DNA from 2 places in the Zhenhengia sp. genome. Region 2 is predicted to be linked to the other one. Evidence: riboswitches for the same ligand, from Rfam matches in the RefSeq annotation. Region 2 holds a riboswitch; the other holds the start of a gene.
The links. A riboswitch is a leader RNA that binds a small molecule or an ion and turns the genes downstream of it on or off. The one in region 2 is predicted to bind cobalamin.
Positions count from the first base shown of each region.

Region 1: another riboswitch for cobalamin. It lies ahead of ACLTBU_RS15520 (cobyric acid synthase); the one in region 2 lies ahead of ACLTBU_RS09635 (prenyltransferase/squalene oxidase repeat-containing protein).

Region 1 is NZ_JBKVCH010000018.1:24,941-29,423, forward strand. Features, by position in the region: gene hydA (dihydropyrimidinase) at 1-341, shown strand, start outside; gene ACLTBU_RS15500 (single-stranded DNA-binding protein) at 466-816, shown strand; gene ACLTBU_RS15505 (NADH peroxidase) at 894-1,436, shown strand; gene ACLTBU_RS15510 (DUF1540 domain-containing protein) at 1,448-1,768, shown strand; gene ACLTBU_RS15515 (CDP-alcohol phosphatidyltransferase family protein) at 1,898-2,458, shown strand; cobalamin riboswitch at 2,511-2,687, shown strand; gene ACLTBU_RS15520 (cobyric acid synthase) at 2,805-4,352, shown strand; gene ACLTBU_RS15525 (ABC transporter substrate-binding protein) at 4,369-4,483, shown strand, end outside.
Region 2 is NZ_JBKVCH010000007.1:121,973-126,455, forward strand. Features, by position in the region: gene ACLTBU_RS09625 (ABC transporter ATP-binding protein) at 1-1,459, shown strand, start outside; gene ACLTBU_RS09630 (ECF transporter S component) at 1,438-2,169, shown strand; cobalamin riboswitch at 2,224-2,423, shown strand; gene ACLTBU_RS09635 (prenyltransferase/squalene oxidase repeat-containing protein) at 2,523-3,644, shown strand; gene ACLTBU_RS09640 (DUF4430 domain-containing protein) at 3,647-4,294, shown strand.

The DNA of each region.
Region 1 (4,483 bases), on a different contig from region 2:
TTTATAGCTATGGTGTAACAAAAGGACGTTTAAGTTTGCAGGAAATGGCATATTTACTCAGTACTCATGTAGCACAACTTTTTGGCATGTATCCTCAAAAAGGTACTTTAGCTGTAGGTAGCGATGCAGATATTGTTGTATGGAATCCGGGTTATAGGGGGGTGATTTCTGCTAAAACGCAGTTACAGCATGTAGATTATACACCATATGAAGGATTTAAAGTTATTGGCCGAGCCGAACACGTCTTCTTAAGAGGTATGCACGTGGTAGAAGAAGGTAGAATAGTTGAGGAAAAGAAAGGTCGCTATATTTTCAGAAAACCACCTTTAAATATGAAATAAAGCATAAGCAGCTGTTGAAAAAGAACACAGCTGCTTATTTTTTAGAAAATATAAAAAAATAGCAGGTAGCTGTATAAAATCAAGGGGTTAGGCCATACTTTAGAAAAAATATAAGGAGGTTAGTATGAATCAAGTTACTTTATTAGGCAATTTAACAAAGGATCCTGAACTAAAAAAATCTAAGGATACAGATGTTTCTTACACACAGTTTACTCTAGCAGTACATGAACGTACGAGTAGAAAAGAGAAGAAAACGTATTTTATCGAGGTTGTAGCTTTTCATAAGCAGGCTGTTTTAATTACTCGTAGTGTTACAAAAGGTCAACAGATCTTAGTGCAAGGCAAAATCGTAACAGATTCCTATATAAATAAAGAAGGTGAAAAGGTTTATACAACAAAAGTAGTACTAGAAGATTTTTCTCTTACAGGACGTAAGCCAGTACAGAAAGAAGCAAGTGAAGAAGCTGTTTCATAACTTTTTTAGAAGAGTATAAAGTAGAAGTTGCAGGAAATACTAACGGTAGTAAGCATTATTAAAAAGGAGATGAACAAATGAAAAAGTACGTATGTGTCATTTGTGGTTATATTCATGAAGGTGACATGCCACCGGATGAATGTCCAATTTGTAAAGCACCTGCTAGTAAATTTAACCTAATGGATGATCAGCTCACATGGGCAGATGAACATCGTATTGGCGTAGCAGATGGTGTAGATCCAGAAATTATTGAAGCCTTAAGAGCTAATTTCTTAGGTGAATGTAGTGAAGTAGGAATGTACTTAGCTATGAGTCGTCAAGCAGATAGAGAAGGCTACCCAGAGGTGGCAGAAGCTTATAAGCGTATTGCTTATGAGGAAGCAGACCATGCAGCTAAATTTGCAGAACTTTTAGGTGAAGTTGTTAAAGCAGATACCAAAGCAAACTTGCAAGTACGTGTAGATGCAGAGTTTGGTGCATGTGAGGGTAAGAAGAAACTTGCTACACTTGCTAAACAGCAAAACTTAGATGCTATTCATGATACCGTGCATGAAATGGCTAAAGATGAAGCAAGACATGGTTGTGCCTTTAAAGGCTTACTAGATAGGTATTTTAGCTAGGAGGACATAAGATGACAAAAGTACATTGTAGTGTAACAAATTGTTCTTATAATAATGATCGCGTATGCTATGCTCAGCGTGTGGCTATTGGTGGGCAAGGAGCAGTAGAAGATGAAGCAACTTGCTGCGGCACTTTTTTAAACCAAGATGTGTATAGTAACTTAGCAGAGCACACAGAATATAAATCCCCTTGTTTAAGTGTAACCTGCAGTGTTGCAACTTGCACCTATCATGCAGACCATCAATGTACACTTAATAGTATTGATGTAGATGGTTCAGGTCATGCTGCTATTTATATAGAAACATGCTGTTCAAGCTTTAAACCTCAATAAGTAATCCCCGAAAAGTTATTAAGATAATGGTAAACTTTTCGGGGATTTTTATATTTTATTCATAGATTGCGCGTAAGCTAGCATTAAAGCGCGGACTATTGAATATATATGAAGGGAAGTTATGTACAAATGAAAGATAAAATAACTTTGAAAGAAGCTTGTAGTATTCCTAATCTTTTATGCTATGTAAGAATATTACTTATCCCACTTTTTATATGGTGTTATATGACAGCAGTAAGACCCGAAGATTATTATAGAGCAGCAGGTATTATTATTGCATCTGGATTGACAGATTTTCTAGATGGCTTTATTGCAAGGAAATTTAATCAAGTTACAGAACTTGGCAAGGTTATTGATCCTATCGCAGATAAATTGACCCAAGCAGCTATTGCATTTGTGCTAGTGTTTCGATTTGAGTGGATGTGGATGTTACTTATAGTATTTGTTATTAAAGAAATTACAATGGCTATTAGCTGTCTGGTGCTTTTAAGAGAAGGTAAAAAGCTAGATGGTGCTCTGTGGTATGGTAAAGTGTGTACAGCAGTATTTTATTTTACCATGATTATTCTTATTGCCATTCCATCTCTAAACCTTACCAGTGTAAATATTTTTATAGCAGTGGCCACAATCATGCTTCTATTTGCCTTTTTAATGTATATGCTTATCTTTATTCATATGAAGAAACAGTAGTACATACTTGACAATTCATACAACTTATGTCATGATAAGGCACGACAATCGAAAACAGACAAGAATATAAGGTGCTTTTAAAAAGCTTAATAGGGAAAGTTAAAAGCTGCAGCCCCCGCTACTGTTGATAGGGACAAAGGTGAAAGATGCCACTGTAACAAAGTTATGGTAAGGCTCACCGGAGGATGAACTATTAGCCAGGAGACCTGCCTTATAGGATAAACGTATTCTTTCGGTGGGAAAGACGTATGGGTAAAATGAGGCACAAATCTGTACGTATATTTTCAGTTAGCAAGGAGGATACTTGCTAACTTTTTTTATTGTAGCCATTTATAAGGAGGTTTTTATGAGAAAGCCTAATTTAATGTTTCAAGGAACAGCATCTTCAGTAGGTAAGAGTGTACTTGTTGCAGGATTATGCCGTATTTTATACGAAGAAGGGCATAAGGTAGCACCTTTTAAATCTCAGAATATGAGTTTAAACTCTTTTATTACAGAAGATGGGAAGGAAATGGGAAGAGCTCAAGTTATGCAGGCAGAAGCTGCAGGTGTTAAGCCTTCTGTTTTGATGAATCCGGTACTTATTAAGCCCACAGGTGAAATGAAAGCACAATATATTATTGAGGGCGAAGTGTACAAGGATATGACAGCCATGGATTATCATCAGTTTAAACCTAAGCTCAAACATAAAGTCAAAGAAGTCTATGAAAAGCTTGAAGCTTCCTTTGATACGATTATTTTAGAAGGAGCAGGTAGTCCGGCAGAAATCAATTTAAGAGAAGGCGATATTGTTAATATGGGAATGGCAGAGCTAGTAGATGCACCAGTTATTCTTATTGGCGATATTGATCGAGGTGGAGTATTCGCATCATTAGCAGGAACCCTGTTACTTCTTTCAGAGGAAGAACGGGCGCGCGTTAAAGGTGTGGTTATCAATAAGTTCCGCGGAGATGTAGAGATTTTAAAACCAGGACTTAAAATGCTAGAGGATATTATTAAAATACCCGTATTAGGGGTGGTGCCATATTTTAAGCTAGCACTTGATGATGAAGATAGTGTAAGTGATATTTTTTATGCACAAAAAGCAAAAAATGAAAATGATTTAGTTATTAAAATCATTCGCCTGCCGTATATGTCTAACTTTACAGATTTTAATATTCTGTATTCATTAGATGGTGTCCATGTAAGTTATGCACATGCTAAAGAAGAATTAAAAGAAGCTGATCTTGTTATTATACCAGGTTCTAAAAATACCATTAAGGATCTTAATTATTTGAAACAGAATGGCTATGACGAATGCTTGCAGGAACTTAAAGAAGCAGGAGTGGCTATCTTTGGTATATGTGGAGGCTATCAGATGCTAGGACGTATGCTCTATAATCCGTATTATATTGAAAATAATATTGAGCATATGGAAGGACTTAATCTATTAGAAATCGATACACAGTTTGAATGTGAAAAGACAACAACACAAGTAAGTGGATGTATTGTAAATAAAACAGGTTTACTTAAAAACTGTAAAGATACTTATATAGAAGGCTATGAAATCCATATGGGACAGACTATTTGGCAAGGTGAAGGCGTGGTGCCTTTTGTAGAAATTCAGACTTGTTTAGGTGAGAAAGCTTCTAGAATAGAAGGTTATAAAGCAAGAGAGGCAGATGTTTATGGGACTTATATACATGGTATCTTTGATCAAGTGCATTTTACACTAGCTTTTCTTAAGGAATTGGCTCAAAAAAGAGGAAAAATGGAAGGGCCTATTAAAATTAGGAATGGTTACGAAGAGGATTATGCACGTTTTAAAGATCATGAGTACACCAAGCTTGCTAATATTTTAAGAGACCATCTTGACTTAGAAGCTATTAAACATATTTTATATGAAAATGAGTAGATAATGGAGGAAAAACATGAAGAAATTTTTAAAACAACTTACATTACTTGGCCTAGCAGGCGCTATGCTATTTGGGACAGTAGGATGTAGCCAACAACCAAAAGAAGTAACAGGAGAAGAAAGTGCGCAGG
Region 2 (4,483 bases):
ACTTAAACCTGTTTTAGCACCTCATGGGGAGAAAGAGGGGGAAATTCTGTATGAGGAGCGGGATATAAATAGACTAGATTTAAGAGAGCAGGCTTCTAAAATAGGTTATGTCCTTCAAAATCCAGATAATCAAATTGTGACGGATAAAGTGTGGCATGAATTAGCTTTTGGCCTGGAGAGTTTGGGGTACGATGCGGCAGAAATTCGGTTAAAAGTGGGAGAGATGGCTAGTTTCTTTGGTATACAGCACTGGTTTCATAAGAAGGTGATAGAACTTTCAGGTGGGCAGAAGCAGCTTCTGAATTTAGCCTCTATTATGGCGATGCAGCCAGAAGTGATTATTCTGGATGAACCCACTTCACAACTTGACCCAGTAGGGGCTATAAACTTTTTAGATACCATTAAGAAAATTAATAGAGACTTAGGTATTACCATCTTAATAGCAGAGCACAGATTAGAAGAAATCTTGCCTATGAGTGATCGTATATTTGTTATAGATGGCGGTAAGCTGCTGATAGATGCTACGCCAACGCAAGCTGGTAGGTTGTTAAAAGAGATGAATCATCCTATGTTTTATGCCATGCCATCGTCTATGCAAATTGTAAGTCATATGGTGCAAGATGAATATCCTCTTACCATTAGAGAGGGAAGACAGAGTATAGAGCGCTATTTTAAAAATAAAGAAATCAGGGTGCCAAGGCTTGAAAAAAGTCATAAGCCTGCATCTGATAAGAAAGCTATAGAATTTAAACACGTTTACTTTAAGTATGAAAAAGAAGGGCCAGATATTATTAGTGATCTTTCCTTCTCTGTAAACGAAGGAGAGTTTTATGGTCTACTAGGCGGCAATGGAACAGGTAAGACCACTACTTTAAATTTAGTAGGAGGTATGCTAAAACCTCATCATGGTAAGATCAATCTAGCTAAAAAACGTATTGTCACTTTACCTCAAAATCCACAGGCACTTTTTGTCAAGAAGACTGTATTAGAAGACCTTAGGGATATAGCAAAGGATAAAGATGCTATTGATAGGGTAACAAAGCTTACCCATATGGCGTATCTTTTAAAGGCACATCCTTATGATTTAAGCGGTGGTGAGCAGCAAAGGTTAGCTTTAGCCAAGATTCTTTTGTTAGAACCACAGATTTTACTTTTAGATGAGCCTACTAAAGGGATGGATGCTTATTTTAAAAGGCAACTCGCACAGATTTTAAGAGAACTTACAAGTAAAGGGGTCACTATTTTAATGGTATCCCATGACATTGAGTTCTGTGCCCAGTATGTAGATCGGTGCGGTATGTTCTTTAACGGCGATTTAATTAGCGAGGCGCCAAGTAATATCTTTTTTAGCAGAAATAGCTTTTATACCACAAGTAGTAATCGTATGTCTAGGTTTGTATTTGAAAATGGCGTAACAATAAAGGATGTTATCACATTATGGGAAAAGAACAAGGCGTAAAACGCTTATCTAAAAGAACGCTGGTTGAAGCTTTTTTTATTTTACTGATTATTCCCCTGACTATTTTTTGGGGACTTACAGTGCTAGATGACAGAAAGTATTACTTTATAAGCATGCTTATTATTTTTTATACGATGCTCCCTTTTTTTATGGTGTTTGAGGGGCGTAAGCCTAAGGCAAGAGAGCTTATGGTTATTGCTGTTTTAGTTGCTATTGCAGTGGCAGGCAGATGGGCATTTTTTATGTTGCCTCAGTTTAAGCCTGTTGTAGCTATTGTGATTATTGCAGGCGTATGTCTTGGAGCAGAGTCAGGTTTTCTAGTAGGTGCTATGTCGGGATTTGTGTCTAACTTTTTATTTGGGCAGGGCCCTTGGACGCCATGGCAAATGTTTTCTTTTGGTATTATTGGTTTTTTAGCAGGGATTTTGTTTAAAAAAGGACTGCTTAAGAAGAACGGTTGGATTTATCTCTATCTATGTGTATTTGGTGGACTGTCAACCTTACTTATTTATGGACCTCTTATGAATACACAATCTATGCTTGCCGCAACAGGTCAGTTTACATTAGAACTTCTTATAATCTATTGTTTATCAGGGCTTCCTTTTGACCTTATTCATGCATTCGCTACAGTTTTTTTCTTGCTTATTTTGTCAAAGCCTATGATTGAGAAAATAGAACGTGTCAAAATCAAATATGGATTAATAGAATAATTTTTCAAATTAAGACATCATAAACTTGTCTACTTAATATACTGTTATAGAATTCAATCATATAAGTTATTTGGTCAGCTATAGGTAATGTCCTGTTAGCTGATAATAGGGAAGCTGGTGAGAATCCAGCACAACTTCCATTACTGTATGTGATTACAAGGCTTTCATAACCATTGAAGACTTAGGTCTTTGAGAAGGGAAAGCTGAGGCTAAATCATAAAGTCAGGAGACCTGCCAAGTAATTTTAAACTTATGCCTCTGGGACAGGGAGGAATATAAGAAAAGCGCGCGCTATACTCCTGTCCATAGATAGGAGTTTTTTTATGCGCATGATATGAAAGAAGGGTTAATGAATGAGAGGGGATAACAAAATCATTGCATGGGTTATTGTGGTCATACTTACTTTAAATGTATGTTTACCTATTTATGCAACACCAGTGGTGACACCAAGTGGGCAGAATCTTTCTTCTACTACTCAAACGCAGTTAAGAAGTATTGAAAGTGAAGTTAAAGATGCACTTGATCATACAACCAGCTATATATTGAATAAAGTCAAAAAGCCAACAGTAGGCTCTATTGGAGGCGAGTGGGCAGTTTTAGGCCTTGCACGTAGAGGGGTAGATGTCCCTAAGACATACTACGAAGATTATTACAAATGTGTAGTAGAAAAAATTAAGCAAGAAGAAGCAAAAGCAACAAGAAAATGGGGACTAAAAGTGACAGAAACCCAGAGACTTGCTATTGCACTTACAGCTATAGGAAAGGACCCTATGCATGTAGCAGGCATAGATTTAATAGAATACTCTTGGAATAAAGAAAAGAAAATGTCTGATCTACCTAAGGCACATCAAGGTTTAGGAGATAGACAAGGTTTAAATGAATTGGTATTTGGTCTTATAACCATAGATTTAAAGCAGTCTACAAGGCCTAAAGATGCAACGATTTCTCGTAATAGTATTATAGAAAAGATCTTAAAAGATTATAGAACAAAAGATGGAGGGTTTAGTTTAAGTAAAAATGGAGCAAAGGCGGATATGGATATGACAGCTATGACACTCCAAGCCTTAGCACCTTATTATAATCAGAAAAATTATGAATATGTAACAAAAGCAGTAGATAAAGCGCTTAAGCTTTTATCTCAGAAGCAAAGTAAAAGTGGTGGCTTTATAAGTGAGTATGGGCTTGTTTTAGGAGAAGGTATAGAGACATCAGAAAGTACAGCTCAAGTCATTGTAGCACTTTGCTCACTAGGTCTTGATCCTCAAAAAGATGCACGGTTTATAAAAAATGGTAAGAGTCCTATAGATGCTTTAATGGAGTATTATGTGAGTGGAGGCGGATTTAGGCATTTACGTGATGGAAAAATAGATCAAATGGCTACAGAGCAGGCTTACTATGCATTAGTAGCCTATGAGCGATTATTAAAAGGTCAAACTTCCTTATATGATATGACAGATATAAAGGTGTATAAGTAGAGATGAAACAAAAAATTAAAGTTTTGTTAGCTGTTTTAATGTGCCTCATCATAACATGGTTTCTAGGAAGCAAGGTATCTCATCAGAAGGTTTATACGCCGGGGCAAGTAGAATATAGCAGTCAATCTGAAACAGAACAGGTAGAAGAAGTAGAACGAGACAAGTATTTGACAGATCCTGTACCAGAAAATAAACCTAAGCCCGTTGAACCAGAAGCTATCACTATCAATAAGGAAAAATCTTTTAAAGTAAAGCTTTCTATTACCTGTGAAACCATATTAAATAATATAGATTTATTAGAAACTGCTAAATGGCAATTAGTACCGGAAGATGGTATTATCTTTCATCTACAAGAAGTTACAGCTTATGAGGGAGAAAGTGTATTTGATGTACTCTTAAGAGAAGTTACAAATGCTAAGATTCATATGGAGTTTGAGTTTACCCCTATGTATAACAGTGCTTATATAGAAGGCATTCATAATCTTTATGAGTTTGACGTGGGGGAGCTCTCAGGCTGGATGTATAAGGTTAATGGATGGTTTCCTAATTATGGGTGTTCCAGATACCAGGTTAAGGAAGGAGATGTAATCGATTGGGTATATACTTGTGATTTAGGAAGAGATATAGGCAATGTATATCTAGAAAAATGAATAAGTATTAAAACGATTTTAAAAGCGTAAGCGTGGAATGGGGTGAGAGTCCCCGCGATCGGGTCACTGTGATGCCGTAGCAAGCGGATAAGTCAGATACACACTAAAATCGTTTTACCAAATTGTTTCCCGGTTTAGACAATGGTGTAAGTAGAGGAGTAAGTGCGTCTATTTTCATGGGGAAAATAG